4 regions of the Pseudoalteromonas sp. SA25 genome follow, and region 4 is predicted to be linked to each of the others. Evidence: predicted binding sites of a transcription regulator. Region 4 holds the regulator's gene; each other region holds the start of a gene.
What was found. The regulator sigma-54, encoded in region 4, starts transcription at its own class of promoters, with help from an activator protein. The targets are predictions, from matches to a motif close to GTTGGCACGNNNNTNGNNT.
Positions count from the first base shown of each region.

Region 1: the regulator sigma-54 is predicted to act here: its motif matches at 2,177-2,195, upstream of GQR45_RS12665 (PA2169 family four-helix-bundle protein).
Region 2: the regulator sigma-54 is predicted to act here: its motif matches at 5,370-5,388, upstream of GQR45_RS02550 (hemerythrin domain-containing protein).
Region 3: the regulator sigma-54 is predicted to act here: its motif matches at 3,569-3,587, upstream of GQR45_RS05070 (EF-hand domain-containing protein).

Region 1 is NZ_WTKV01000014.1:53,899-61,678, forward strand. It holds gene aceK (bifunctional isocitrate dehydrogenase kinase/phosphatase) at 1-1,107, shown strand, start outside; gene GQR45_RS12660 (LysR family transcriptional regulator) at 1,124-2,062, shown strand; gene GQR45_RS12665 (PA2169 family four-helix-bundle protein) at 2,238-2,681, shown strand; gene GQR45_RS12670 (biopolymer transporter ExbD) at 2,996-3,391, shown strand; gene GQR45_RS12675 (TonB-dependent receptor) at 3,464-6,499, opposite strand; gene GQR45_RS12680 (FecR domain-containing protein) at 6,509-7,588, opposite strand; gene GQR45_RS12685 (RNA polymerase sigma factor) at 7,585-7,780, opposite strand, start outside.
Region 2 is NZ_WTKV01000002.1:239,919-247,698, forward strand. It holds gene poxB (ubiquinone-dependent pyruvate dehydrogenase) at 1-151, opposite strand, end outside; gene GQR45_RS02525 (RluA family pseudouridine synthase) at 473-2,128, shown strand; gene GQR45_RS02530 (GGDEF domain-containing protein) at 2,306-4,225, shown strand; gene GQR45_RS02535 (DUF6500 family protein) at 4,262-4,480, opposite strand; gene GQR45_RS02540 (hypothetical protein) at 4,509-4,766, opposite strand; gene GQR45_RS02545 (hypothetical protein) at 4,822-5,079, opposite strand; gene GQR45_RS02550 (hemerythrin domain-containing protein) at 5,428-5,853, shown strand; gene GQR45_RS02555 (plasma-membrane proton-efflux P-type ATPase) at 5,970-7,780, opposite strand, start outside.
Region 3 is NZ_WTKV01000004.1:214,319-222,098, forward strand. It holds gene GQR45_RS05050 (DUF5060 domain-containing protein) at 1-796, shown strand, start outside; gene GQR45_RS05055 (cupin domain-containing protein) at 811-1,248, shown strand; gene rluB (23S rRNA pseudouridine(2605) synthase RluB) at 1,395-2,267, opposite strand; gene scpB (SMC-Scp complex subunit ScpB) at 2,264-2,854, opposite strand; gene GQR45_RS05070 (EF-hand domain-containing protein) at 3,006-3,527, opposite strand; gene GQR45_RS05075 (hypothetical protein) at 3,755-4,186, opposite strand; gene xthA (exodeoxyribonuclease III) at 4,427-5,233, shown strand; gene GQR45_RS05085 (energy-coupling factor ABC transporter permease) at 5,239-5,886, shown strand; gene GQR45_RS05090 (putative RNA methyltransferase) at 5,883-6,698, shown strand; gene yfbV (terminus macrodomain insulation protein YfbV) at 6,695-7,141, opposite strand; gene GQR45_RS05100 (acetate kinase) at 7,426-7,780, shown strand, end outside.
Region 4 is NZ_WTKV01000001.1:59,127-66,906, reverse strand. It holds gene GQR45_RS00365 (YgiQ family radical SAM protein) at 1-218, shown strand, start outside; gene GQR45_RS00360 (protein disulfide oxidoreductase) at 411-962, opposite strand; gene mgtE (magnesium transporter) at 1,019-2,377, opposite strand; gene GQR45_RS00350 (HPr family phosphocarrier protein) at 2,508-2,780, opposite strand; gene rapZ (RNase adapter RapZ) at 2,823-3,668, opposite strand; gene ptsN (PTS IIA-like nitrogen regulatory protein PtsN) at 3,687-4,139, opposite strand; gene hpf (ribosome hibernation promoting factor) at 4,144-4,431, opposite strand; gene GQR45_RS00330 (RNA polymerase factor sigma-54) at 4,457-5,956, opposite strand; gene lptB (LPS export ABC transporter ATP-binding protein) at 6,026-6,751, opposite strand; gene lptA (lipopolysaccharide transport periplasmic protein LptA) at 6,754-7,293, opposite strand; gene lptC (LPS export ABC transporter periplasmic protein LptC) at 7,283-7,780, opposite strand, start outside.

The sequences.
Region 1 (7,780 bases), on a different contig from region 4:
GCAGCTTATATTGTTGGTCGTGTTGTTTCAAAAAGTGGTGTTCAGCCTTTTATAATCGCCGTATTGCACGATGAAGATAACGGATTATATTTAGATGCACTTTTAACTAAATCATCTCAAATGCGTGTCATTTTTGGCTTTGCCCGCGCCTACTTTATGGTAGAGACTCATGCACCTTCAGCACTTGTCCGGTTTTTGAATCAGCTTATGCCAAACAAAACACTTGCTGAGCTCTATAACGCAGTGGGTTTTCATAAGCAGGGTAAAACTGAGTTTTATCGAGAGTTTTTAAATCACTTATCTCACTCAAGTGATGAGTTTACAATTGCACCGGGTACTCCCGGTATGGTGATGATGGTATTTACCCTTCCCTCATTTGGTTATGTTTTTAAAGTAATAAAAGACAAATTTGGTGAAAGTAAGCCCTTCGGCCGTGATACCGTATTAAAGCGTTATCAACTAGTAAAAAACCATGATCGCGTTGGCAGAATGGCCGATACCATAGAGTATTCTAACGTCGTATTTCCTTTGGCGCGTTTTGATAGTAATTTACTTGCGCAATTACATAAAACAATTGGCTCATCAATGGTAATTGAAGGCGAATGGTTGATCATCAAGCATTTATATATTGAACGGCGCATGACACCACTCAATTTATTTTTAGAAAATGCTGATGAAGAAAGTGCCGCAGACGCGATTGAAGAATACGGGCAAGCTCTAAAAGAAATGATTGCCGTTAATATATTTCCTGGCGATATGCTCTTAAAAAACTTTGGTGTAAGTAAGCACAAACGTATTATTTTTTACGATTACGATGAAGTTCAATACCTAACAGATATGAACTTTAGAGCATTACCGAAAGCAAAGAGCTACGACGATTATTTAATGGATGAACAAAGTTACTCTGTTGCACCACAAGATGTATTCCCAGAGCAGTTATGTACATTTGTAATGCCTAATCCTATGTATAAAAAGTTTTTCCTCAGCACTCATCCAGAGCTTATAGATGTTAGCTTTTGGAAGCAGGCGCAACAAAATATAAAAAATGGGCAGGTAAGTCATATTTACCCATACCCGACAGCACAGCGATTTATCCATCACTGGTAGACGCAAAGGACACACAATGAATATAAGTAAAATAGATTTAAATTTACTCGTTTATCTCGATACATTGCTTCGAGAATGCAACGTAACACGCGCTGCTAATCAATTGAGTATTACGCAGCCCGCAATGAGTAATGGCCTTAAACGTCTTCGTAACTTATTTAACGACCCTATTTTAGTTCGTACCAGCGATGGTATGGTCCCGACAGAGCGCGCTTTAGAGTTACAACCCGTTATTCGTGGCATATTAATGACGCTTGAAGAAACCCTAGCACCTAATAGAGAATTTGAGGCAAGCCAGAGTAAACGTGTATTTAGAATAATGGCCAGTGATTACGCTGCAAGTACGTTAGCGCCAAAGCTCTTAAGTAAACTACACGAAGAAGCCCCCGATACTACTTTAGATATACTCACACCAAGTGATGTAACCTTTCATGACGTAGAAAACGGTAAAGTAGATATGGCAATCAACCGTTTTGAAAACTTACCTCAGTCTTTTCATCATAAACGTATTTGGAAAGACAGTTTTTGCTGCTTAGTTAAGGCCGACAACCCTATTATTGAAAACTTTAGCCTCGACAGCTACTTAAAAGCGCGCCATATATGGGTGAGTAAAACAGGTTTTGGTGTAGGTGTGGGCATGGACCCTAAAGATGTGCAAAAACTTGGTTGGGTTGACGAAGCACTTGCCCACTTTGGTAAACATCGTAACATTGCCACTTTTACGCGTAACTACCATGTAGCGATTCATTTAGCTAAAGAGAAAAATTTGATTGCGACCCTTCCTTCAAAAGCTGCAAATATATACTTAGATGATCCGGGGCTTAAAATTTTAGAGCCACCGTTTCCAATTCCTCCTTTTGAGCTTGATATGATTTGGAGCCCACTGTTGCATCGCGATGCGAGCCATATCTGGTTACGCCAAAAAGTAGCCGAAGTAGCTGAAGAGCTAAAATAACTTTATTACACAATATAATGTAAAAATTGCTAGGTTAATACTTCCCTCATTAACTTAGCCCCTTTCTGCAATTAAATTAAATCAATAAAATCAAATAATTACATAAAATAAAAACGTGGAACATACATTGCTTTATTAAATTGAACTATACATTCATTTAATAAAAGAGGTCATTATGAACACCCATCAAGGATCAGAAGTAAATCATATTACTGACATCATTCAAGTTATGAACAGCGGCATCGACTTTTATCAAAAAGCACAGGAAAAAGTTGAAGACCCTGCTATTGGCGCACTTTTTCAGCGTATGATAGATGCCCGAAAAGTGAGTGTTGAGCGCTTGCAGCCATATGCAATTAATGAAAAAGGCGAACGCGAAGATGGTTCATCTTTCGCAGTTGAAGCACGACGTGCATACACAGCCTTACTTACTACATTCACCTCACATAACGACAGCACGTATGTAAAAGAGCTTGAAGAAGTAGAAGATAAAACGCTTGTAGAAATTAAAGCCGCTATGGATAAACCACAACCGGCTGATTGCGAAGCTGCACTGGCTAAAACATTATTAACAATGCAAAGCTGCCATGCAGAAATGAGCCGTATGCAAAAGCAGTAAGCTTACATAACGCATAAATACAACCCAGCCTAGCGCTGGGTTTTTTATTGCCTCTAATACCAATCTGCATAAATCTTTAAGCAATTTAACGAATTAAATCACACTATAACGATGCCATATAGACCCCATATATAAGCAAATTGGTATAAACACCACCTTATTTCGCCACATTTTAAATACATAATGAATACAAATATTTAATGTTATTAGAATATTTATTTAACCACGCTTTATTTTTGCTGTGCTAATTTTGTTAGTAGGTACCTAAAACCTTGCTGTGGCGCCGCAGCATTTAATTAAAAATAAGGTCCAATATGAAAAGTAAACTAACTAAACTGCAAAATAATGCTGATGTAGATATGACCTCGATGTTAGACATAGTGTTCATATTACTAATTTTCTTTATTGTAACTACATCTTTTGTAAAACCTGTGGCTATTGAATTAAACCGACCACTCGACAGCCCTCAAATAGATAAGCCTGTTAAAAATGCTTTATTTAGAATTGATGAAAGTAACGCAGTATATTTTTCAGGGAGGTTAATTGATTTAGAGCAAGTTGCGACTAATTTAGCGATATTCGCGGCTAAATATGAAATAAGTTCGGTACTTATAACCGCAGACGAAAACAGTACTCATAATACTTTAATGAGTGTAATGAATAATATTAAGCAATACGATGATTATTCAATAAGTTTGATTTCTAAATAAAACAGCCCAATATAAAACCAAAAAAAGGGCCTTACGGCCCTTTGAGTTAAATAACGAAAGGGAGGTTATTAATTAAAAACGGTATTCTGCGCCTATGTAGTAGTAGGCACCGTTAAATCCAAATGGAGCAGAACGACGTGAGTAGTCAAACACACCTGAGCTACTTATTACTGTGTTGCCACTAGCATCCACAATAGTACCTGAGCGAGAGTTACCTATTTCGTTTTTATCTGGGTAAACATCAAACAAGTTATTTGCACCAATATTTACCGATAAATCTTCAGTAACGAAGTAGTTAACTTTAACGTCAGTTAAAATTTCTGCGCCATACGTTTGACGACCACCGTCTTCTACTGTGTACTCACCAAAGCGATTAAGTGACAGGTTAACTGTCCAATCATCACGTTGATAAAGTGCACTTAAGTTAATACGATCCTCTGGTTGCCACTCTTCAATAATAGAGATGTCTTCAGCTGAAAATATATCTTCTACGTTTACTGTCTCAAGGCTTGAGCCAGCAGGCGAAAATAACGATACAACATCTGTTTTAGTAAAGTTAGCTGCAAGTGTAAAATCAAGCGTGCCGCCTAAACCTTCAGTGTTCCACGTTGCTACAAAATCAACACCACGAGTTTCTGTATCAGCACCATTTAAGAAGAACTGACCTACGCCAGCACCCGCACTATTTAGTGCAGCATCAAGGCTTGTAGATAAACCTTTACCTAAGCGGTCACTAATTACAATACGGTCGTCAATATCAATTGAGTAGTAATCAACGGTTACATTAATATTATCTGTAACGTTATATACAATACCTAAACTACGGTTTTGTGATTTTTCTTCTTTAAGCTTTGGAATACCTAAGCTTTGCGCAAGTGTTGAATCATTTCTAAATGTACCAACCTCTTCTGCAACTAAATTACCATTAGTACCAACAACAAATTGCGTACTTACGTTATTAAAGTAAAGCTGCTGCATTGAAGGCGCTCTAAAACCTGAGCTTAATGCACCACGTAGTGAAATATCGTCGGTTACAGACCAGTTACCAGCAAGCTTAAAGTTTACTGTATCACCAAAGCCTTTGTAGTTATCGTAGCGAAGTGCACCCGATAAAATTACATCTTCAATCACATAAGCTTCTGCATCTATGTAAAATGAAATTACATCACGCGATTCATCAACTGATGACGCAGGAGCTGAACCACCAAAACCTTGTGAACCACCTGATGCATCTTCAGAACCAACACCACCACTTAAGCCGTTGTAAATACTTACCCCGTTGGTTGTATCGTAATCGCGGTATGCGTACTCATTGCCTTCTAAAATGCGATATTCGTCAGTACGGATTTCAGCACCCATTGCTAAAGAATAATCATCAAAGTTTTGCGTAAAATCAATATTGATTGTTTGCAGTGATAATTCCATGCCGTAAGCGTACGCTTCACGTGGGATAGTTGTACGAATATCAGCAGCACTTAAACCTTGGTCATAACGTAAAAAGTTAGCGTATGAGGCATTGATAGTGTCACTTGTCGTGTAATCAATGCTGTTTTCACCATAAGTGTATGATAAATCAAGGCTTGCATCGTTATCAAACTCAGTTTTATAACCAAAGTTGTACGAGATATCGTCGATAGTTGTATTAATTTTTGGTAAGAAACCTAGCGGAATCGTCGCATCATTATCTTGTAGTACTGGGTTACCACCTGCATTTGCATTATGACGGAAAAATGCAGCCGACTCATTTTCACGTGTTGAGTAAGTAATAAAGCCGTAAAGCTCGCCATCACCTAACTCGTAACCGGTATTAATTGTTAAACCAAACTGCTGAGAATCAGCATCACCAATTCTGAATGTATCACGATCGGCTGTCAGCTCACGCGGATCGCCAGCAAGTAAAGTGCCGTCACTTAGTTCTGTACAACCATAAAACTGACAAGAGCCATGTAAACCTGCACGGTTAGTAGGTGCACGGTCACGGTAATTGATAGTTGTATTTAAATAACCGTCATCACCTAGCGCAAAGCCTTTATTAAAATCAAGGTTAATGGTTTCGCCATCGCCTTCAGAATATTGACCGTAGTTAATAGCCGCTTTGCCACCTTCGCTACCATCTTTAAGCACAATATTAATAACACCTGCAATTGCATCAGAACCATACTGAGCAGCAGCGCCATCACGTAATACTTCAATGCGTTTAATTGCAGAGGCTGGAATTGCATTCATGTCAGTACCTGCGGTACCACGCCCAACAGAGCCATTAATATGAATAATACTTGCTTGGTGACGACGTTTGCCGTTAATTAACACCAATGTTTGATCGGGGCCCAAACCGCGAAGTGTCGCAGGTCTTAAAGCATCAGTACCGTCACTAATTGCAGAGCTTGAAAAGTTAAATGAAGGGGCGATAGACTGTAGCATACGACCAACTTCTGTTTGGCCCGTATTTTCAAGCGCTTCTGCACTTAAGATATCTACTGGAACGGGTAAATCTTCAACTGAACGTCCTGCTACACGGCTACCGACTATAGCAATTTTTTCAATTTTTTCTTGAGCGACTTCTTCTGCTGCGTTTACACCTTGCGAATTTACTGCAAGTAAAGCTGGTAATACTGCTGCACTGACCGCTGAAAGCTTCATCATGTTGTTATCATTCCTGTTGATTTGTTTGAGTTTTATACTCAGTAAACCATTTTGATCAACAACCGCATCGAGTTCAGTCCCACCTAATAATGCCTCTAGAGCATCTAGCTGAGTGTAAAATCCATAAACTGAATTTGCGTCATACTGCTTTGCCAACTCATAAGAAAACACCACGGTTTGCTCTGTTTGTTTAGCATATTCAATTAAGGCTTTGTCTGCTCGCTGCGCTTTTATATCAAATTGCACCATTTGCCCAGTGGTTTGAGTTGCTGCTTGTACACTCAAGCTAAAAATAGCCGGTACAAGCACACTAAATCCACTCAATAAATGCGTTTGGTTACTGCGCAACTTATATAAACAGCTGACAAACAAAAATCCTCTATGGTTTTGTTTCTTTTTTTTAATATTTTTTTTACGTTCAATCTTTATTGATGCAACTTTATCTAACATTAGTTTGATTTGCATAACGTCTACTTATGATTCTGTATGGTGTTTTAGCGTTACTACATGCTCACCTAAACGCTCATGATCAATCGAAAAATTAGTTTGTAAACTTTCTAGTAAACCTTCAACGTCACCCGCTTTAAATACCCCAGCTACTTTAATACTGGCAAGCTCGGCTGATGAAAGCTCAAAACGTGTGGCGGTATAGCGACTTACTTCATTTAAAGCATCGCTTAGCTCTTCTCCATTAAAAATAAGCATGCCATTTTGCCATGCCAAATCGCGTTGTACGTCGTTCATTGAAAGCTGGGTAATTGGCTTTGTAACACTCTGCTCTATAATTACTTTTTCGCCTGAGGTAACAATATTGGCATTAATTAGACGAATTTTTTGCGTGCTGTTATCTGCAAGCTGATAATCTTTAAAGTCATTTGCATCAACCGCTACACTAGGGTCGGTGATCATCACTTTGCCTTCGGTAACAACAAGCTCTAAATCTGATGAGGTATTACGCTGTACATTAAACACGGTACCGAGTGCGGTAAAGCTTTTGTCGCCGGCCATAACACTAAACGGACGCGTGGCATCTTTTGCTACATTAAAACGCCCTTCTCCTCGACTAAGTAACAACTGCCTGCGGCCTTTGCTATAAGCAACTTCTAGTAAGCTATTAGTATTAAGCTGCACTATAGTGCCGTCTGGCAATACATACGTTGCTTGCTCGCCTACTTTTGTTTTGTAAATTTTAGTGTAGTTAACTTTTGCAAGCTCTTGGTTATAGCCGTTTTCTAAATTAATTAATAAGTAGCTGCATACCATTAGTGCTGCAAATAAACTCGCTGCAATTGAGTAAGAAAACATCCACTTATTTTTTGATGCTTTAGTATTGTTACGCTGAGGAAATAAATGACTTAATTCATTTAACACCGAAAGCTCATCCCAAAGCTGAGCAAGCTCGTATATAGAGTCTTGATGGGCGATGCTTTGCATCATCCATAATTTAAATTGCTCTTTTTCATCATCAGTTAAACCACGATCAATCGCGCTTATCCAATCACATGACTTTTCTAAAATTAAATCTTTTGAATTAAATTGATGAACATTACTCATTCTGCGACCCTCTTAACTGATATAGGGTGTGCTTGAGCTTTAGGGTTTGTTTGAGGGCTTTGCTCATGTTCACGCATGTACAACATGGTTTGTAACAATCCTTTGGCAATGTGTTTTTCAACAGTGCTTTGGCTTAACTGCATTTGGTCTGCGATCTCTTTTTGGCTCATGCCGTAAACTTTTTTTAATATA
Region 2 (7,780 bases), on a different contig from region 4:
CTTCATGTCGCGTTCCTAACCATTCAATTGTTCCCATTTTTCGCAGACTTTCACTAATGCCGTTGAGTGAATCGCCAGTTACTCCCCAAATACGTTTTACGCCAGCTTGTTCAAGGGTTTTAGTGATAAAACTTGCGATATTTTGACTCATAATATAGAACTCCTAAATATTCAGTTATTCTGTAAATTGATTTTTCGTCTCTGCTCTATCAAGTAAGTCATCGTTTCGAAATGCGCTCAATTATTGAGAATCGATAAGCTTAGGTATTTTGATAATGATAGATATATTACTACTGAGACTTTACTAACAAACGGTACTACTAGGTTTGCTGTGCCCCCATACTGATACATAAAACATGAATGTCCGCTTTAAAGTGTTTATGAATATGCGGGTGCGAGATTTTTAGTGGCTTAACTATGAATATGTTATTATGCGCTCAATTATTTTACTGAATGCTTTTCTCTTACTTCTATGTCAAATTCTGCTTTGTGCTTTACATTATTTTCTCAAAATATTTATTCTCTCGCGCTTCCTGAAAAGTTTACTTTCCCTTTTTATTACGAGCCGCAACCTTTAGCTGTAGCAGCCACAAAACAATTACAGCAACAGCTTGAAACGTTAACGCATTTAAAAGCAGAAAATGCAGGTAAAATGTTTGGGGTTTTAGTGGTGCAAAATGCTAAGCAACAATTAGGCTTTTTAAGTGCTTATTCGGGGCAAATTGAAGGTGATAAAGGTAATATTAGCTTTGTGCCGCCTGTTTCTAGCATGCAGCTGCAAGACGATAGCTATTTGACTCAAAGTAAAATAATTAACGATATTAATGCTCAAATTGAGCAGTTAGAAAATAGTGAACAACTGCATGAAGTTAATAGCAAACTTGATGATGCAACACAAAGCTACCAGCAAGCACTATTAGCCCAACAGGCAGTAATGCAAGCCGGTCGCCAGCAACGTAAAATACAACGTACCGAAGGCGAATTAGAGCTTAGCGAAAGTGATTTTGAGCAGTTAAAAAATAAGCTTGCAGGGCAAAGTATCGTAGAAAAAAAGCAACTGCTGGCACTTAAAGCCTATTGGCAAAATATAATCGAGTCACTGCAGCAAACACACATCAATATTTCTGATGAAATTGCTCATTTAAAAAAGCGCCGTAAAACGCTTTCTAAAAGCTTACAAAAAAAGTTATTTGCGCAGTACCAATTTTTAAATGCAAATGGTGAAACTACAGACTTAAATGCTATTTTTGCAGCATTACCTGAGCACACTCCTCCTTCGGGTGCTGGCGATTGTGCAGCGCCTAAATTATTACAATACGCCTATAAGCATGGTTTAAAACCACTTGCTATGGCAGAGTTTTGGTGGGGAGCAGCACCTAAATCAGCAATTAGGCAGCATAAAAACTACTACCCTTCTTGTTACAGTAAATGCCAACCAATACTTGGGCACATGCTAAAGGGCTTAAACGTTGAAGATAACCCGCTACTTATCAACCCAGCTCAGGGTAAAGATTTAAGTATTGTTTACAAAGATGACGACTTACTTGTGGTAAATAAGCCCGCTGAGTTTTTATCTGTGCCTGGCGTTAATATTGATGACTCAGTTTATATGCGAATCAAAACGCAGTTTCCAGAGGCTTCAGGCCCGCTAATTGTGCACAGGTTAGATATGTCGACCTCAGGGTTATTGATGATCGCACTTAATAAACGCGTGCACAAAGCACTGCAAAAGCAGTTTATTGAACGCACCATAGATAAACGTTATGTCGCGTTAGTTAATGGTAACGTAGCTGAGGATAGCGGAGTAATTGATTTACCATTAATGCTCGACTTTGATGATAAACCGCGCCAAATGGTGTGTTACAAACATGGTAAGCCGTCGCTTACTACCTGGCAGGTTTTAGAGCGTAACAACAACATTACCCGATTACAGTTATACCCTAAAACAGGGCGAACTCATCAATTAAGAGTGCATTGCGCACACAGTTTAGGTTTAAACATGCCAATTATAGGCGACACACATTACGGACAAAAAGCCGATAGATTACATTTACACGCAGAATACTTAGCATTTACTCACCCAATTACGGATAAACGATTAGAGTTTGAAGTAGCTGCAGATTTTTAATAAAAACACATAGCTACAACGACTATATTATTCAATGTGTTGGTTTTTATTAATTTAATTGATATCGTTTGTGGTCTTGTTTTTTCAATGAGAAGTATAAAAAACTGTTCAAACCCAAGTTTATTAAGCAATGTAGAAAAGTATTTCCTAATAAAAATAAGTCAGCAAAGGATTAACATGGCTAACAATACACAAATAAAGATTTTAGGTAATACTTTATGGGCAAAGTATATTGTTCTCATTTTATTTTTACTTTTAAGTAAGCTTGCCTCAGCTAACGGCGACTCATTAAGTGCGACTTTACATGCGCTAGACTTTGGCACAACTCAAGTCCTGATCAACAACATAAAACTGAATGAATTAGACTATCTTCAAAATGAAGACAAACTCACTCAAGCGTTTAAAATAAGCAAAGAGCAAAATTGGGAGAACCTTCATCTAGAAGCAGCCGCTTTGTATGCGGAGTTACTTTTTAGACAAGAAAAATACGAAGCGTTAAACACACACTTATCCTATTACTTAAAGAACAAAGAGTTACCAAATCAAAAAAGTGTATATTTATTATTTCTCGAATCACAACTCAAGTCTCTAGCGAGGGAGCCAAACCCAGCTCCAGCACAAACGCTAGCCACAAAATTAGAAGAAAGCTTGCAACAGCATTCAACTAAAGAAAAAATCATTATTTTACGAGCACTTGCTTACTATTACACCGATACAGATTCATTGAAAAAGACCCTAAATGTTGCACTAGAGGGGTTAGAATTAGCATTAAAAGATGACGATTCAGCATCTCAAGGATACTTTTTTAGAAAAATAGCTGATGCATACAATTATCTAAACGAAAAAGACAAAGCCGTATATTATGCAAAAAAAGCGGTTGCGGCATATGAGCAAACACAAGATGGGCTTTTTACTGCAAAAGCATATTGGAGTTTAGGCAATATATTGCTTGAGATAGAAAAACCTAAAGATGCCTTAATATACCTAGACAAAGCATTGCTCTATTTTAAAAAAGCTAATATGCAAAAAGGCTTAACCTTTGCTCAGTACTCAATTGCCAGTATTGAGTACTTACAAGCAAACTACGATAAAGCTTTAACTCTAACTAAAGAAAACATTGAGCTTGCTCGTTCTGCAGGTGTTCACGACATGCAACTCGCATCGCTCATTTTGTTAGCTGACATATATATAAAACTAAATTTACTTGATCAAGCAAATGAAGCAAACGATGAGGTGTTTTTAAAGTTAAATAAATTCAGCCGCAGTATTTATAAAGCCGATTTTTTAGGTAAACGCTATGAGCTAAAGCGCCGCCTTAACTACACTGACGAGGCTTTTGAAGCAATTGAACAAAAGCTCCTTTATACAAAAAAACACTACGAAGCAACTAGTGAAAATAATATAAAAACACTACAGGTGCAGTTTGAAGTAAAAGAAAAAGAAGAAAAAATACAGCAACTAGAGTACGCAAAAGACATTAGTGAACTACAAGCTAAAGAAGAATATCAACAAAAAATAATTTGGCGACTTAGCGCTGCTATTGCATTTATTTTAGTGATTGCTTCATTATTTTTATTTTATCGGCAAGCTCGACAACGTCAAAAATATCACGATATTTCATTAACAGATTATCTAACAAATTGCCCTAATCGCAGAGGAATAATGCGCGCAGCAGAAGCAAAGCTTGGTGAAGGTAAAATGACGATAGCGATTATTGACTTAGACTACTTTAAAAAAGTTAACGACCATTTTGGTCACGATGTTGGAGATTTAGTTCTTATTGCCTTTGCAAAAGCTGCAAAAGAAACACTATGTAATGATCATCAGTTTGGTCGTTACGGCGGCGAAGAATGGTTATTTGCACTAGATACGGTTGATGAACGAATAATTCACGATATATTTAACCGACTCGCCATTAGCTTCGCCGAGCATTGCAGTAATATAGAAGACTTTCCTAGTGATACAAAAATCACCTTTAGTGCAGGGGCCTCTGTAAGTGGCCCTTTAAAAAGCACACTAGATGTTCTTATTAAACATGCAGATAAATTACTTTATAAAGCAAAAGAAAACGGAAGAAACCAAGTCGTTGTTGATTAAATAAGCACAGCTAAAAGTATTGGCTCAGTTAATTGACTAAAGTCCATCTAAAACCATCTGTTTAATTTTATGTGCTTTTACAAAATGATCTAATTTATGGGTGTGTATCCACCAAGTAGCGGCCTCCATAAGTAGCTCTGGGTCGTCGTTTTTATTGGCAAAAAATGCATAAAAAGAAAGCCCTACATTTTCGCCTTTAGCTGCTATTTTTTTATCGCACACGGTAATTATTTTTGCTCTTAGTTCTTCCCTCATACATACCTTTAATCATATTAATGCTGTATTACTGAAATACGCCATTTAAAACGCTAACGATTAGCTGCAAAAGGCTTCTATCAACCAAGCCATGATTCTCAAGCTCTTTATTAGGCGTATTTACTTTTGCAGCTTTGCATTCATTATCTAATGTCTCATTTTTACGTGTATCGGTTTCGTATGCAATATCTGCTTGTTCCATACATTTTGCCGAGCCTGCGTAAGGCTGCGCCGCACAAGCGCTTAGTAATAAAAAAAGTGGAATTGCTATCAATAATTGTTTCATAACTAATCCTATTTTTACGCAACTTATTTAATTTAAATTACAGCTGTAAGTTAGCCTATTTACTTTCTACCACCATTACAAAAAATTCAAAAAAGAACGTACCAATAATATCAAAAAAAGTGTCATTTTTTTCATCCTTTTTAATTTGTGCGCTAATGCATTGATTATAAACTTCTGAGCTTGTTTGAGCGCCATTTCGATCAACCGTTTCAGCCTCTTCAATGCATAAGTTAGGGTCAGAACGTGGGGCTGTACTACAGGCACTTAGTAAAGCGCACAGCAATAATGCGGCGATGGGGCTTTTTATGTTCATCCTTAAACTATCCTATTAAGTTAACGTGCTACCTGCATTTATACCGATTGATATTATATGTGGGAGTAATACATATAGATTGTACCTAAATAATGTTGCTACTTTATCACTGCAATAAAATAAACAACCAGTAAATATTTGTAAGGTTCTGTAGGAATTTATACTCACTTCTATAATTGAACTATGTAAAAGCCTGAAATTATTGCATTCATATCACTGTAAAATTTACAGTGATAGCAGCCTAAAAATAAAAAATCAAAATAAAAGCAATAAAATACATCAACTTAATATTTGGCATTTAGTTTGCTAGTTAATGATATAAGCAAATAAATTGTAAAAGGATTAGTTATGAATATTTTTGAAGCACTACGTCATGACCATGACAAACAACGAGAATTAGTAGATGCGCTTATTCAAACGCACGGCGACACAGAGCAGCGCCACGAGCTAATGGACGAGCTAAAAACAGAACTAGAACAACACGCAAGATTTGAAGAACGTTACTTTTACAACCCACTTATGTTTGATGACTTAACTCATGAAAAAGCGCGCCACAGCGTAGCTGAACATCACGAAATTGATGAATTAATTGAACAACTTGAAGATACCGAAATGAGCTCGTCTGCATGGTTAGTTGCAGCTAAAAAACTGCATCATTTAGTACATCATCATTTAAGCGAAGAAGAACACGAAGTATTTCAATTAGCGGGTAAAGCACTAACCGAAGGGCAAAAACAAAGCTTGGCAAAGCAGTATAACGATGCAATGCACTAATACTTTTTATTTGTGAGTAACTTTACTCACAAATAATTGAACCACCTTATATACACTCCCTTGTGTACTATTGGTTATAAGCCACTTGGCTTATAACCATTTTTTAAGCCTATGTGCTAACTCTTCTCTAGTAAGGGTGCTTCTGTCGGATCAAAAATTCGATACGCCACTAGCTTTAAACCATCGTTAATAAAAAACCACACCAAAGCATATGCCCACACAGCAAGTGCCCATCCCCATCCTAGTGGGGTCATAAACACCCCATAAACAGCAATAAGTGTTGCTATAACTTGCGTGCCAAATACGGCGACCATTAATATAGCAGACGGTTTAATAGACCAAAATGGACCTCGGGTACGCGCTAAAAATATAGTCAAATGCCCTGCTACAGAAAGTAATAAGTACATTAATGTTTGAAGATGAGGACGGTCGAGTTCAAATACTTTATCTCCTAAGTAAAATAAACCAAAGGCTGCAATTGGCCCTACAATTCCCAGCACAGATGCAATACCTAAAACGAGCCGCATATTCCATGTCTCGGGCTTATTTTGATAATGCACATTGTCGTATGCAATAGACAAAATGGCGGCATCGTTAAGTAAAGCAAGCATTACAATCATGACTGCTGTTAACGGATAAAAGTTAAAAATTAATATCGCCATTGTCATAAAGAGTAGTACGCGCAGTGTTTCAGCAACCCTGTAAATAGCGTAACTGTTCATGCGTTGAAATATTTTTCGGCTTTCTTTAACTGCATCAATAATAACCGATAAGCCATCGGTCATTAACACAATTGATGCTGCTGAACGCGCTGCATCTGTAGCACCCGATACAGCAATGCCACAGTCAGCTTTTTTAAGTGCTGGCGCATCATTTACGCCATCTCCTGTCATGCCAACAATGTGCCCTCTATGCTGAAGCACATCAATAATATGGTATTTATGCTCAGGGAATACTTGTGCGAATCCGTCAGCACTCTCGATAGAATCATCTAACTGTGTGGCTTGATGATGCTCAGTTGCACCAAATCCACTAGCATCAAGAATGTTTGTCCCTAAACCCAGTTTACTTGCAGTTTCGCGCGCAATGGCCACTTGGTCGCCCGTGACCATTTTAACACTCATACCCATTTCTTTTGCATCGGCAATGGTTTGTATTGCTTCTTCACGCGGTGGATCAAAAAGTGGCAATACGCCTATAAATTGCCATTTACCTTGCTCGTCTGTTTTAGCAACCGCTAAAGAGCGAAACCCACGTGCTGCAAATTCATCTATTGATGCCTCAACTTGAGTTTTAACTGCCTCAATATTAGCCGACAAAGCTAAAATAACCTGCGGTGCACCTTTGGTCACTTTAAATGTTTTGCCATCATCATTTTTAACGATTGCTTCAGTACGTTTGCTCACAGGATCAAATGGCTGAAAATGCTCTATATGATAAGAATCTAAATGCTGCTCAGCTTTTACACTTTGTAATACTGCTAAGTCAATCGGATCGTTATTTTCTGAGCGAGATGCTAATGCCGCGTACAATATAACTTGCTCAGCAGAGCCTTTATTTATTGAGTTTTCGATATAAAACGGGTCACCTAACGTTAATAGGTTTTGTGTCAATGTGCCTGTTTTATCAGAGCACAGAATATCAACACCTGCTAGCTCTTCAATTGCAGCTAAACGCGTTACAACCACTTGCTTTTTAGCCAATAAACGAGCGCCTACAGCCATAGTAACTGATAGCACTGTTGGCATTGCGACTGGTATTGCCGCAACGGTTAATACCAGTGCAAACTGCAATGTGGTGATCATTGGATCATCGCGAAACAAAGCAACAATAACTATAAGCAGCACTAAAGCCGCAGCAAGCATTATTAAATAATTACCAATTTTAAGCACCGCACGCTGAAAATGACTTGCGGTTCGCTCCCCTT
Region 3 (7,780 bases), on a different contig from region 4:
GAATATAGGCGAAGAAAACGGCTGGCAAGATCCAAGCGGCGACGATAAACAACAAAAAGCTAATACCACAAAACAAAGAAAGCAATTTGCCGATTACTTTCAATCACTCACCTACTACCCTGAGCATATTGTGATACATAACGGCCCGTCGCTCGACTACCACATTTACGATAAACCAAACGACAACATTTTAGGCTACCCCGCCTACACAGGGGCAAGCTTACAAGGTGAACTTAAAAAAAACACCACTTACAGCGATGTTTTAAAGTACCGCCAGCTTACTCAAAGCAACCCTCACCCGTGGGTGATCACCATGGACGAGGCCTATATTTACGAGTATGCAAACAATGTAGATACGTGGCGTAAAAGTAACGTGTGGGCCACATTTATGGCAGGTGGCGCAGGTATTGAGTTTTATTTAGGCGGTGGCGGCGACCTTGTTGAACAAGATTTAACACCTTACAAAAATTACTATTTAGCGATGATCAACGCTGTTGCGTTTTTTCAAAAATACGTGCCTTTTACAAAGCTTACACCCACCCCAGAGCTTACAAAAACAGGCTGGGCGTTAAGTGATAACTCAACGTTTTACTTATTTTATTTTAGTAACGCAAGCCAAGCTCAGGTCACATTACCAAACGCGTGTTATACCCTCGACTGGTTTAACCCACGAACTAACAACTACATAAACGGCAAACGCTTTTGTGTAAATATCGCAACGAGTACACAACTGGCAACACCACCCAACACACCTAACAACGACTGGGTTTATTTAATTAACCTAAGCGCTAAATAATAAGGATAACAACCATGAATCATTTAACAGTTAAACATTGTGTAACCGGCGTATTACTTACAACCGCAGCCACTTTAGCATTGCCTGTAAACGCAGAAGATAAACCCACACAACTTACATCAGATATTGTGAGTCAAAAAGACGCGCACATTACTCATTACGAAGGCGGCGATTTTCATACTTACTTTTATGGCGATACACCACTCACCAAAGGCGCTATTACGGGCGTTGCGGTTATTAAACCTAATAACGAAATACATCCTGCCCACCAGCATCCTGATGAAGAATACCTAATGATTCTCGAGGGCTCTGGCACGTGGACGCTTAATGGCAAAAGCCAGCCAGCTCATACTGGTGATATTTTATTTGCAGCCCCTAATGACGTACACGGCATTTATAACAACGGCGATGTGCCGCTTAAATTTGTGGTAGTGAGGTATCAAGTGAAATAGTTAAAACTAATTTAGATATATAATTACAAGCTCTATGTATGATAAAAGAAGGCTACATACAGCCTTAAAATAAAAACGCCTAATGAGATAATCAGGCGTTTATATTAAATTACTGTCAATTTATATGGATTGAGAATAATGATTGATTATTTACGTTTAGTCGGCTTAACACGCTGATTGTGTTTTTTAACTGCTTTACGAATTTGGTTGATTTTAGCGCGTTTATCTTTGCGTTTTTCAGGCATAACAGAAAGCTTAGTTTGTGTTTCGCGGCCTAATTTAACGGTTTTACGCAAGTAGTTTACTGTTTCTAAATCATACTCCATCCAACCACCTTGTGGCACGCGCTTATCAAGCTCTAATTTACCGTAACGAATACGAATAAGACGAGATACTTCCGCATCTTGAGACTGCCATAAACGACGAACTTCACGGTTACGCCCTTCATTTAACGTTACGTTAAACCAACGGTTAACGCCTTCGCCACCCATAGGGGTTACAGTCGTGAATTTGGCTGGACCATCTTCAAGTTCAACACCACGTAGTAAGTTTTTAACCGTCTCGTTGGTTACTTCACCAAATACACGTGCAGAGTATTCACGCTCTACTTCATAGCTTGGGTGCATTAAACGGTTTGCCAGTTCACCATCGTTTGTAAAAAGCATTAAACCCGATGTATTAACGTCTAGTCGACCAACCGCAATCCAGCGATCGCCATCAATACGAGGAAGTCGGTCAAATACAGTACGACGCCCTTCAGGATCTTTACGTGTGCTTAACTCACCTTCTGGTTTGTTATACATAATCACACGACAGATTCGGTCTGCTTTTTCTTCGATTTTCACACTGTGTCCGTCAACACGAATCAAATCGGTTTCTTCAACACGGTCACCTAACTTTGCCACTTTACCGTTTACACTAACGCGGTTTGCGTCAATGTATTTTTCCATTTCACGGCGTGAGCCTACGCCTGCACGGGCTAAGACTTTTTGTAACTTTTCACCTTGTATAATACTCATTCGGATGGTTCTCTCACAGAAGGATCGCTCAATAACTGGTTAATTTTACTTTGCTGCTCTGTTGGCAACGCAGGTAAATTTTCAAGTCCAGTTAACGAAAAATAATCTAAAAATTGCTTAGTAGTTGCATATAAAGCCGGCTTTCCCGGAACCTCTTTATGCCCTACCACTTTAACCCACTCTCTTTCGAGTAAAGTTTTAATAATATTCGAACCCGTAGTAACACCTCTTACTTGCTCAATTTCGCCGCGTGTAATGGGCTGCCTGTACGCAATAAGTGATAATGTTTCCAGTAAAGCACGCGAGTATTTTGGTGCGCGTTCTTGCCACAAGTTATTTAACCAAGGGCTTAAACTACTGCATGCCTGAAACCGATACCCACTACCAACTTCAACTAAGCGAATACCACGAGTTTGAAAATGCTCTTGTATTGTATCTATTGCGTCATTTATTCGTGCCATAGAAATAGCTAAATCTATTAATACGATGTCTTTAAGGTGGCGTTTACTAACAGGCTTATCTGCAACAAAAATAGCTGCTTCAATGATCTCAACTAGTTGTTCATCACTAATTCGCCGACCCGCCATACACACTCTTAACAAATAAAAATACACAGCCATCTATTATGACAGAACAACACCAAACTAGGAAAATATATCTATCAAATAACTAAATTTAAAACACAAAAAAGCCAGTGACTAGCACTGGCTTTAATCTTACTTATTAAAATGGTAACTATTAGTTACTTTTAAAAGCTTCTAATGCATCATCTTCAGCTACTGCGTTACCATGTTTTTTAATGTAACCCATAAACTCGCTTTTACTGATGCGCTTATCTTGGTTTTTATCCATGTAACCAAAATGATTTGAAATATCATCATCGTTACCTTCAACTACCGAGATATAGCCATTGCTGTCGTTATCTAAGCTTGAAAAACTGCTTTCAATTTTATCGAATTTAGCAATTTCAGCTTTAAATGCCGACTCACTTACTTCAGAATCAGTGGCTACTTTGCCATTATTAAGCTTCATATAAGTGTTAAATTCTTTGCGGCTAATTTCGTTATCCATATTGGTATCAATATTTGAAAAATGGCCCCAAATGCTATCGTCATCAGCTTCAACTTTTGAGATGTAGCCATCGCTATCATTATCTAAACTTGCAAAGTCACTGTCTATTCTTTCAAGACCTTGATTAGATGAACAAGCCGCTAGGCTTAATGATGCTAAAATAGTGGCTGCTAATGTTAACTTTTTCATAAGACGTATCCTTCGTAATTAATTAAATGTCACTTTAACTAATACAAATCCAATGCCAATAATAGTTAACTTTTAATAATCAATAACTTAATCTCGATCGGTATATTTATTAAACAGTTTCAATGAGTTAAGCTTGCAAGCTTTGCAAACAACCTTGTAATTTTTGCAAAAAAATACCCGGTAAAAACCAGGCATTTCAAATTTACTTATTATAGTTAAGCTAATAATTAGATTGCTGCGTTTTGGTAGCGTTTAACAAACTCAGTAACGTTTTGACCATTACATTTTAATGAGTTTAGGTTACCAATTTTTTGACGAACAGGTGCTAAACCTTGTTTTAAAGCCGTCATACATAATTGAGTTTCTTGTTGAGCGTCTTTTGCAAATACTTCTACTTTCTCAACTGATGCGTTGCTTAATGTCGTTTTTTTAGCAATATCACGAATATCTTCACCATTACATAAAATGCTTTTAGAAAAACGAGATAGGTAAACACCGTGCTGGGCAGCTTCTTTACGAGCAACGCTAAAGCCTTCGTTTGCACTTAGTACACATAACTTAGACTCAATTTTGTTATCTTGGCTAAAGTAGGTATTGCTTTGAGCTGACGCAGTTGCAGATGCTAGTAAAGCAGTGGCTAAAAGTAGTTGAGTTTTCATGAGAGATCCTATTTGAACGAGCTAAACAAGTGAGTTTCGCGCATTATATATTCAATAAAGTTAAGTTCAATTGAATTTTTTATTTATTTAAATAATTAATATTGTATTCACAATGTTTAAACTTTACCCATCATTTGATCAACATTTGCGCAGCTATTATCTCAATTCAGTCATGTTATGTACGCGTATTTACTGATACAATTTAATCTATTAAATAGAACCAATTTTAAGGTAAATTTTATGAAAGTGATTTCTTTCAATATCAATGGTCTGCGTGCTCGTCTTCACCAATTACAAGCAATTATCGACAAACATCAACCAGACGTTATTGGCTTGCAAGAGATTAAAGTTCACGACGAAGCATTCCCATTAGAAGATGTACAAAAAATGGGATATCACGTCTACTTTCATGGTCAAAAAGCGCATTATGGCGTAGCTATGTTATGCAAAAAAGAACCTAAATCGGTCTTAAAAGGTTTTGCCACCGATACAGATGAATCGCAAAAACGCATGATAAGCGTCACTGTTGAACAAGAAAACGGTCGCGACCTTACTGTCATGAATGGCTATTTCCCACAAGGTGATAATATTAATCACGAAACTAAATTCCCTTATAAACGTCAATTTTATAAAGATTTAATGACACACCTTGAAACCAATCACACACCCGATCAAGACGTCATCGTTATGGGTGATATCAACATATCACCTACCGATTTAGATATTGGTATTGGCGACGTAAATGCTAAACGTTGGTTAAAAACGGGTAAATGTTCTTTCCAACCGGTAGAGCGTGAATGGCTTGCAACATTACTTAATTGGGGTTTTAAAGACACCTTTAGAGAGCAAAACCCCGAAACAGACGATCAATACTCGTGGTTTGACTATCGCTCTAAAGGGTTTGTAGATAATCGAGGACTTCGTATAGATGTAGTGCTTGCAACCAATGAGCTTGCAGCACGCTGCATAGATACAGGTATTGATTACGAACTTCGCGGTATTGAAAAACCGTCAGATCATGCCCCTATATGGTCAACATTTAAGTAATTATTATGCTCAGCCTAACAATGCAGGGGCTACTTTGGGCTCTTGTAATTATTATTGCTCTATTGAGCTTTGATAAAAAAACATATAAAACATTGCTTAATACGCCAGTCCGTCAAACTGGCGTACTTGCGTGTGCATTAGTGTTTGCAGTGCTTTGGCGAATAAAGGCTGGCATTTTAACTGGCCTTGATTTACACATCCTAGGTGTTACGGCTGCTACATTAATTTTAGGCTGGCGATTGACTATTTTAAGTAGCCTACTTGCCACAGCCCTACTCGCTGCCTTTGGTCAAATTGAACTTGAGCTGTTACCAGTACAACTGCTTATTGGTGCGTTTATTCCTATTTTATTGAGCTATCTTGGCTTTATAATTAGTTACCAATATTTACCTCGTCATTTTTTTGTTTATATATTTGTTTGTGCGTTTATAACCGCAGGATTTATAGCCTGTATAAAAATAGGCCTAGGTGCTTTATTTTACTTAGCTATAGGGCAATACAATTGGCAAGAACTTGCAGATAACTACGTTTATTTAAGTGCCATAATTTGGTTTCCTGAAGCAATGCTCAACGGCATGGCTATAACAATTATGATCACCTATCGCCCGCATTGGGTAAAAACTTTTTACGATAAGGACTACCTAGGCTCATGAGTCTTGAATATCAATGCCCGCTGTGTAACCTAGCACTTTTGAAAACTGATTCAACACTTCGTTGTGCTAACAACCACAGCTTTGATTTTGCTAAAGAAGGCTATGTTAATTTATTGCCTGTGCAACAGAAAAATTCAAAACAACCGGGTGATTCACTTGAAATGGTACAAGCCAGACGTGCATTTTTAGAGCGTGGGTATTATCGTTTTTTACAGCAAAGCCTTAGTGATATAATCAGTAATATAAATGCGAATACTATTATTGATTTAGGATGCGGTGAAGGGTTTTATACCCAAGCAATCGCGAATAAAACAAATGCTGTTGTATACGGTGTCGATATTTCAAAATCAGCGGTTAAATATGCAGCAAAGCGCTACCCTAATTGCCATTTTAGTGTGGCATCAATCAGCCAAGCCCCCTTTAAAAGCCAATTTGCTGATGTACTTGTTAGCGTATTTGCACCTTTATTTGAGCAAGAGCTTGAACGCCTAGCAAATCAAAACGCAACATTAGTGGTTGCAAGCCCAGGACCTTGTCATTTAAAAGAGCTAAAATCGTATATATATTCAGAAGTAAACGAACATACTGAAATAGCCACTCCAAAAGGATTTCAAAAATCAGAGCAGATCCTTTTAACAGAGCATGTAGCGCTTAGCTTTACTGATATTAAAAACTTAATAATGATGACGCCATTTGCATGGAAATTTAGACCCGAGCACTGGACAGCACTCGAAGAAAAAGGTGAACACACTGTCACCTTATCGTTTTATATTACTCAGTTTACCAAAATAGATAATGATGTAACTCTCTAAAACTGCTCTTTAGTAAACGCCCTGTCCATTTTATCAAACATATCTTTAAGTAAATTGGCAAGCTCCATATAACGGGGCTTGTTTTCACTTAACTGCGTTTGATATCCATTAGCTGCCATTTTAGTGTACAGCTCGTTATACCATTTTTGCATCGCAGGCTCTAAAGGCGTTTGCGCTCGCTTACCCAACCAAAATAAACCTTGTAATGGTAGCGATATAAAAAATAATGCACTTGCAATGGCTTGCGGTAAAAAATCAGAACCCAAGTAATTTAGCTGAAAAAACAATGTTAGCATGGCTAAGATTGGCATTACTGTAATGGCAAGCTCAGTCGCTCTAATTACCCTAAACTCTAAAAACAAAGGCGCAAGCTCTTTGCGCATTGGCCATTTTTTACCATACAAACGGCCTGTTTGTAGTTGTGACATCACACTTTTTTGCATCATGACTCCTCACAGATACTGCTTTTAAATACAATGGAAAAACGAGCTATACGCAAAGTGTAACACAAAATGAAAGAGTTACACTTTCTCAGTAAAACAGCTTAAATTTACCTTTTAATGGCGAACAATCCTAACTTAAACATCTTAATTAAGGTAAAGTATTTAACATTGCGTTAACTACTTTGCAATTGAACATTCAATTGTTTTAGCTTTACTTAATACCGTAAGTGTAACGATTACGAATTAACGTTTACTTACTAAATTTGTTTATGGAAATTGAATCTATGCCAACAACCTCTCCTGAATCACAACACGTTTTAGTTTTAAATTGTGGTAGCTCTAGCTTAAAGTTTGCCATTATTGATGCGAACGATGGTCACGAAATCATTTCAGGCCTTGCTGAACGCTTAGGCGCTAAAGCACCCTCTATTAAATACAAATTTAATGGTACTAAAACAGTTATCGACTTAGCGGCTAATCAAGCTCATGCTGAGGCTATAAATACGCTTGTAAGCTTAATAAAAGATCACAACTTAGACGAGCAACTTATCGCAGTGGGCCATCGTGTTGTACATGGCGGCGAGCACTTTACGCAATCGGTATTGATTGACGAAAAAGTAATTGCAGGCATTACACAGT
Region 4 (7,780 bases):
GGCCGATGATACGTGAAGCACTGCGTAAAATGGGTAAAGCTAATTTAATTGGTAAAGGGCCTAACTGTTTAGTGCCTGAAGAAGGGCGTGATGAAAAAGCAGGTAAAGGTGGCAGTAAAGGCGGACGTCCTGCACTAACGCGACATACCGGTTTTAGCCAATTTAAAAAGGCAAACACTAAACCAAAAGTAGGCGGTAATCGTCAAAGTACACGTTAGTGATTCAATCTAATAACAACTAGTAGATTAGTTTAATTACGCTAAGGTTTTTTAAAACCTTTTTAATACGTAAATTAAGTAAACCTTGCTCTTTATTATCTATATTATTGTAGGTGATAAAGAGCGAGCTTTTAGAAACCCCTCTTGAGATAGCGCATATTTAGTGCCTATATACTTGCAGTTAGTTTTTTCTTAAAACATTGATGATAACCACAAACGTAATTTTAGTGACCATAACGGCTGAATGCCTGTTAGCCCTTGCGTCATTTTATTATCTTTTAAGATTATATAAGATGGCGTGACTTGCCCTTGCCAATCGGCAAATATCTCACCGTGTTGATCGTTGACAGTGGTAAAACTGTAGCCATGATCATTTAGATACTCATGTAGTTTTTGATCCGAGCCTGATTTTATTGCGATACTCACGACAGGGTAGTTATTCTCCTTTGCGAGTTCGTTTATGGCAGGGGAGGTAATACTACAAATAGGGCACCAAGTTCCCCAAAAATAGACAAGTGTTGGTTTATCTTGGCTCATTGCTGACAAATCAATGTTTTGCCCTTTATAATCTATTAATTGTAATTGAGGATTTGCTGGCATAACAGGTTGTCGCCACCAATTTACAGCGTTATAAATTACGAAAAATATGAAACCATATATCAACACACTTTTTAATATTGATAGGCCTTTTTGTTTTGGCGTTTTTTTAGGTGTGTCTTTTTTATTTTTGATATCCGTTGTCATAGTTGCAGCTTTACCCTAAGTGTTTTTTACTTTAGTTATTTGCAAAGGTTTCTAATTTAAACCAGCAACCAAGTAGCAGTACCTAAAAAGGCGAATATACCCACAATATCTGTCACCGTGGTTAGCACCACACTCCCTGCAAGTGCTGGGTCTATATTCATTCTTTTAAGAATAATAGGGATACTCGCACCAGCAACACCTGCCACCACTAAGTTCATAAACATAGCGAAGGCGAGTACGCCACCAAGCATAAAGTCCCATTGCCATAGGGCAATAACACCTGCTATTAACAACGACCACAAAACACCGTTTAACGCGCCAATAGCAAGCTCTTTCATCATTAAAAAGCGTTGGTTAGTTTGATTTATATGACCTACTGCAATACCACGAATAACAAGCGTTAATGATTGGCTACCTGCAACACCGCCCATAGAAGGGACAATACCGTTTAGTACAGCTAAAATAGGGAGCACATCTAAAGTGCCTTCAAAAAAGCTAGCTACAAAAGCAGCTGCAAGTGCAGTTAGTAAGTTGACACCTAACCAAACGGAGCGTTTTTTAGAGCTTTTTAGTACTGGCGCAAAGGTATCTTCTTCATCATCAAGGCCGGCTAAGCCCAATAAACTATGCTCAGCATCTTCGCGGATTACGTCAACGATGTCATCGATAGTGACACGACCAAGGAGCTGATCGTTATCATCAACTACGGGGGCCGATATCCAATTATGACGTTCAAATAATTGCGCGACTTCACTTTCATCCATTGAGATTGGAATGGATTCACAATCTTCATCCATTAAATCGCGAACAATTTTTTCTGGCGGGTTAGTTAATAATGTACTTAGCGATAAAGCGCCTATAAAGCAGTTATGCTTATCAACAACGTACAAGTCATCGGTACCTTCTGGCAACTCGCCGCGTAGCCTAATATACCTAAGTACAACATCGAGCGTAACGTCAGGGCGGATGGTCACCGTATCGGTGTTCATTAGCGCGCCAGCAGAACGCTCTTGATACGAAAGTGCTTGTGTTGCACGCTCACGGTCTTGAATGTCCATCGCGCTAACAACGTCTTTATAAACGGTGTCCGGTAGACTACGTAATACTTCACCTAAGTCATCGTGGCCCATATCTTCTGTTGCGGCTGCAATGTGCTTAGGTTCCATTTGGGCAATAATGCCTAAACGAACATCTTCTGAGAGTTCTTCAAGAACATCACCTTGCACATCAGGATCAACCAACTGCCAAAGGAGTCGGCGAATTTTATGTGGTGATGATTCTAATAATAATGCGGTATCACAAGGAGCTGTTTTTGCGAGCATGCGCCTAACTTGAACAAATTGACCACTATTGAGTGACTTAGTCACCTGTTTTAGTTGCTGTAGTGGGTAATCTTGTTCAAAAGCTTCAGGCATTGGCGTCCTTTATAAATTTTTATATTACTTTATGGGGAGAGGTGAGTTAACTGGCGTCACTAACCGTATTTATTTTATATATCTGTTTTAGTTGGGGCATTAGTAATGCGAGCATTATTTTTATAACTGTTTATTCTTGTTCATTAAAACGTTGTGCTATTAATTCTCCAACAGCATGTAAAGCTTGCTCAGAATCGGGGCCTTTACATACAACTTTTACTTCTTTGCCTTGGCTACTTTCAAGTAACATTAGTGCAAGTACGCTATCGCCTGCAGCTTCTTTGTCATCTTGAAATAATGTAATTGTCGCATCAAACTGCACTGCCAATTGGGCAAGCACGGTGGCTGCTCTGGCGTGCAATCCTAATTTGTTTTTTATTAAAAAAGTGTCTTCACAATGCATAACTTACTCTACCTAAGCTGAACAGGTGATTATTCAGCTATATTATTTTTCTTGTTCGCGATGGCGAATTTTCACATTGGGATGTGTCATTGCAAAACTTTCACCGATAGTTTGCGCTAAATATACAGAGCGATGTTGTCCGCCTGTACACCCAATAGCAATGGTTAAATAACTGCGGTTATTTCGCTCTAAGTGCGGTAACCATGTTTGTACAAATGTTTGAATTTGCCATGTGAATTTTTGCACTATGCTGTGATTGGCCAAATAATCTTTAACAGGTTGATCTAACCCATTTAAAGGTTTTAATTCAGGTTCCCAATGTGGATTGGGTAAAAAGCGTGCATCAAATACGTAATCTGCTTCTTTTGGTATACCGTATTTAAAACCAAACGATTCAAACGTGACAATCAGTTGCTTATCTTTTTTACCTAAAATCTTTTCACGAATAGATTCAGCAAGTTGATGAACACTCAAATCAGTTGTATCTATCATAAAGTCGGCGCGGGTGATTAATACATCAAGTAATTCTTTTTCTTTTTTGATGGCTAAATCAAGAGGCAACGAGTCAATTGATAGTGGGTGTAATCTACGAGTTTCAGAAAAACGTTTGATCAATGTTTGATCGTCGCTATCTAAATAAAATAAAGTAGGTTTTGCAAAGCCAGGCAAGTATTCAAGAATATCGTTAAATTCATCTTGTTGCTTAGGGATGTTACGCACATCAATGCTAACAGCAATTTTATCATAGCTATCAGACACACTGCGAACTAATGAAGGAAGCAAGTTAACTGGAATATTATCTACGCAATAATAACCTAAATCTTCTACAACGCGTAAAGCAACCGACTTTCCAGAACCAGAGCGACCGCTTATGATAATTAACTCCATTTAACACCCTTTATAAAACTATGATTGATTGACAATAACTTGGTAAAGCTCAGTATCTGATTTTGCACTGCGTAACTGTTTACAAAAATCTTTGTTGTTTAGTTTATCAGCAATGGTTGCTAGAGTCTTTAAGTGCTGCTGGTTATCGCCATCTGGTACGATGAGTGCGACGAAAATATCAACAGGGCGATTATCGATTGCATCAAAATTTATTGGAGTTTCGCTAACGAGTACTAAAGCCAAAGGCTCTTCTGCACCGCTCATTCTTCCATGAGGAATGGCAATGCCACGCCCTATACCTGTACTACCGAGTTTCTCTCTGCTCATTAAAGCATTAAGAATATCTTGTTGCGGTAAATACGGAAGTTTGTCGTGAGCAAGTTCGCTAATGAACTCTAAAATTCTTTTTTTGCTATTAAAAAGGACCGCAGCTTTGCTGCAGTCCTGGCATATAAGTGAGCTTAATTTCATCATATTAGTGTCGAGCAAGCTTCTCTTTGTGTTTAATTACTTGTCGATCGAGCTTGTCGATCAACGAGTCAATGGCGGCATACATATCTTGATGTTCTGTAGAGGCAAATAGCTCAGCACCGCTTACGTGTATGGTGGCTTCTGCTTTTTGATTTAATTTTTCTACATCGAGAATGACATGAACATTATTAATATGATCAGAGTGTCTTTCTAGCTTCGCAAATTTGGTATTAATATAGTCTCTTAGTGAATCGGTTAATTCTACGTGACGACCAGTTAAGTTTAGTTGCATAAGCATTACCCTCTTTTTTTGCGTCTTAAATCAAACTTTTACGTTGATTTGACGGTGGAATAGCCAGAGATTCGCGGTATTTTGCGATTGTACGTCTCGCTACTTTAATTCCTTGCTCAGCCAATATATCCGCTATTTTGCTATCACTCAATGGTTTTGCTGAGTTTTCTGCTGCGATTAATTTTCGGATAAGCGCACGGATTGCTGTAGATGAACATTCACCACCGTTTTCGGTGCTTACATGGCTTGAGAAAAAATATTTAAGCTCAAATATACCACGGGGTGTGTGCATATACTTTTGGGTTGTTACGCGCGAAATTGTTGATTCGTGCATTTCTACCATTTCAGCAACATCATTTAAAACCATTGGTTTCATGGCTTCAGGACCGTGTTCAAAAAAGCCTTGTTGTTGCTTAACAATACAATTTGTTACTTTTAATAGCGTGTCGTTTCTACTTTCTAAGCTTTTAATAAACCATTTAGCTTCTTGTAAATGCGAGCGAATAAACTGGCTGTCACCACTGGATTTTACAGTGCGAGACATTGCCGCGTATTGGCTATTAACACGAATTTTAGGCATGCTATCTGGGTTTAACTCAACAACCCAGCGGCCTTTAATTTTTTTAACTGACACATCAGGAATAACATACTCAGACTCTTCTCTTACAATAGTATCTGCAGGTTTAGGGCTAAGAGTATGTATTAATGTCATTACTTCTTTAAGCTCTTCTTCTTTGAGCTTAGTTTTCTTCATTAATGTACGATAGTCACGAGCAGCTAATAAATCAATATGCTCGGTTAAAATCATTTTTGTTTCATTAATGTAAGGTGTTTCTTTATCAAACTGGTTAAGCTGAATACACAAACACTCTTGTAAACTACGTGCAGCAATACCAACAGGATCAAACAGCTGGATGCGTTTTAATACAGCTTCAATTTCATCAAGTTCGACTTCGTTATCATCTTCGTTTTCTTGATTAAAGCTTTCTAAAATCTCTTCGCAGCTTAGTGTTAAAATACCTGAATCATCGACGGCTTCTACAATAGCAATAGCAATAGCTTCGTCTGTAGGGCTAAATGGCGTTAGTTGTAACTGCCACATTAAATACTCATGGAGCGTTTCAGTAGAGGCACCTTGGTATATTGATTCGTCTTCAGGCATCGGACCCGATGATGCTGCTGGGGCGGCACTCATGTACTCATCCCAACTAACATCCATAGCCATGTCGTCACTTAGCGTGTCTTTTGCAAGTGCTTCACCACTATCTTGTTCGTATTCGCTTGGAGCATCATCGGCAGATGCGCTAACAGTTATGTCATCTGTATCTGCTTTTTGCTCGTTTTTACCTGCAGCGTCTTCTGAATAGTCTGCTTCTTCAACCTCTAATAGCGGGTTGCTGTCGAGAGCTTCTTGTATTTCTTGCTGGAGATCCAATGTACTGAGTTGCAACAAACGAATAGCTTGTTGCAGCTGTGGAGTCATTGTAAGTTGCTGGCCCATGCGCAGCTGTAGTGATTGCCTCATGTATCTCTAACAATCCTTTTATGTTGTTATAATTAATACTAGCAGATGCTTAAAGACATGGCGTAAATGTTACAGCCTAAATTGCTCGCCTAAGTAAACATCGCGTACTGTTTTATCATTTAATACGTGTTCTGGAGTACCTGATGCAATCAGCTCCCCATGAGAAACAATGTAGGCTTTTTCACAAACATCAAGGGTTTCTCTTACGTTATGATCGGTAATTAATACACCAATCCCACGATTTTTAAGATGTTCTATTATTTTCTTTATGTCTAATACCGAAATAGGGTCAACACCTGCAAATGGTTCATCCAGTAATATAAATTTAGGATCTGCTGCCAGCGCACGTGCTATTTCAACACGACGACGTTCGCCACCTGACAATGCCATACCTTGGCTATCGCGAATGTGTTGTATGCTAAATTCATCTAATAATTTATCGAGAGTGTCTTCTCTAGCTTGTTTATTTAACTCTTTGCGCGTTTCTAAAATGGCCATTAAGTTTTGATAAACAGTCAGCTTTCTGAATATTGAAGACTCTTGCGGTAAGTAGCCAATGCCTAATCTAGCACGACTATGCATAGGTAAAAGAGTAATATCGTTATCGTCTATCGATATTTTACCTTTGTCGCTAGGTACAAGTCCTACTATCATATAAAACGTGGTGGTTTTACCTGCGCCGTTAGGGCCAAGTAAGCCAACAATACTGCCAGCTTTGACTTCAAGGCCGACGTTTTTTACAACTTCACGGCCTTTATAGCTCTTTGCTAATAGCTCTGCTTTTAATGTGCTCATGGTTAACCTTTGTCGCTTTTTTTACTTTTTTTAGTCTCGATTGGCACTAAAATTGTGTGAACGCGGTCAGTTGAGTTTTCATCTTTTTCGGCACTGATTAGCTGCTGCTCTATATCGTAGGTAATGCTTTTAGCATTTATTTTTTGTCCCGCTTGCGATACTTGTGCATTACCAACAAGCGTTAAAAAACGCTTAGATACATCATAACGTACTTCGTCAGCACTGGCGCTCATAGTTGTGCCATCTGATTGCTTTTCTTCAAAGTGCGCAGGGCTACCTGTAGCAATTAATAATTGTTTATTATCACCAAGTTCATCGCGTTTATGTACTTCTAAGCGGTCGGCTGTGATACGGCGGTTACCGTGAATAATTTCAACGTTTTTCTCAAAAATCCCGACATTAGCTTTTAATTGACCTTCTTGCTTGTCGGCACTTATTGAAATTTGATTTGCAGTCGGTTGCGTGTTTTGCTCTGCAGCACCACTATTAAACGCTAGTATAAGTGTAGGAATAATAAGTGATTTTAATATTTTATTGGTCATAATATATGGTTCGCGTATGGTTAATTAGTTTTATCACTTCGGTTTTTAAGTCGGCTTCTAGGCCTTTACCAGTGATTTTTAAATTGGGTCCAGTGATGATAACGGGTTGCTCCGAACGCATTGTTAATAGCTTTATATCTACCTGAATATTATCAGCATTGATTTTGTCTATCATGGCGTTATCGGTTAAGTTTTTGGCAACCACATTGCCTTCTAAAATTAATTGTTTGTCTTCGTATAATGTTGCTTCGTCTGCATTTATTTGCCACGTTTGCTTTTCGTTATATAAAGTAAAAATAGGTTTTTCAAAAAACGTAAAACCTAATTGTTGATATAGCTCCATTTTAGCCGCAGTGACTTTGTGACTAATTTTACCTTGTTCGTCATAGGCTGTTTGTTTGAGTTCTATGGCTATGTAATCAGGCTTGGCAATAACTTCAGGCTCAGTCTGAGGCACAATATTTGTTTGTGTAAAATAAGGGTACCA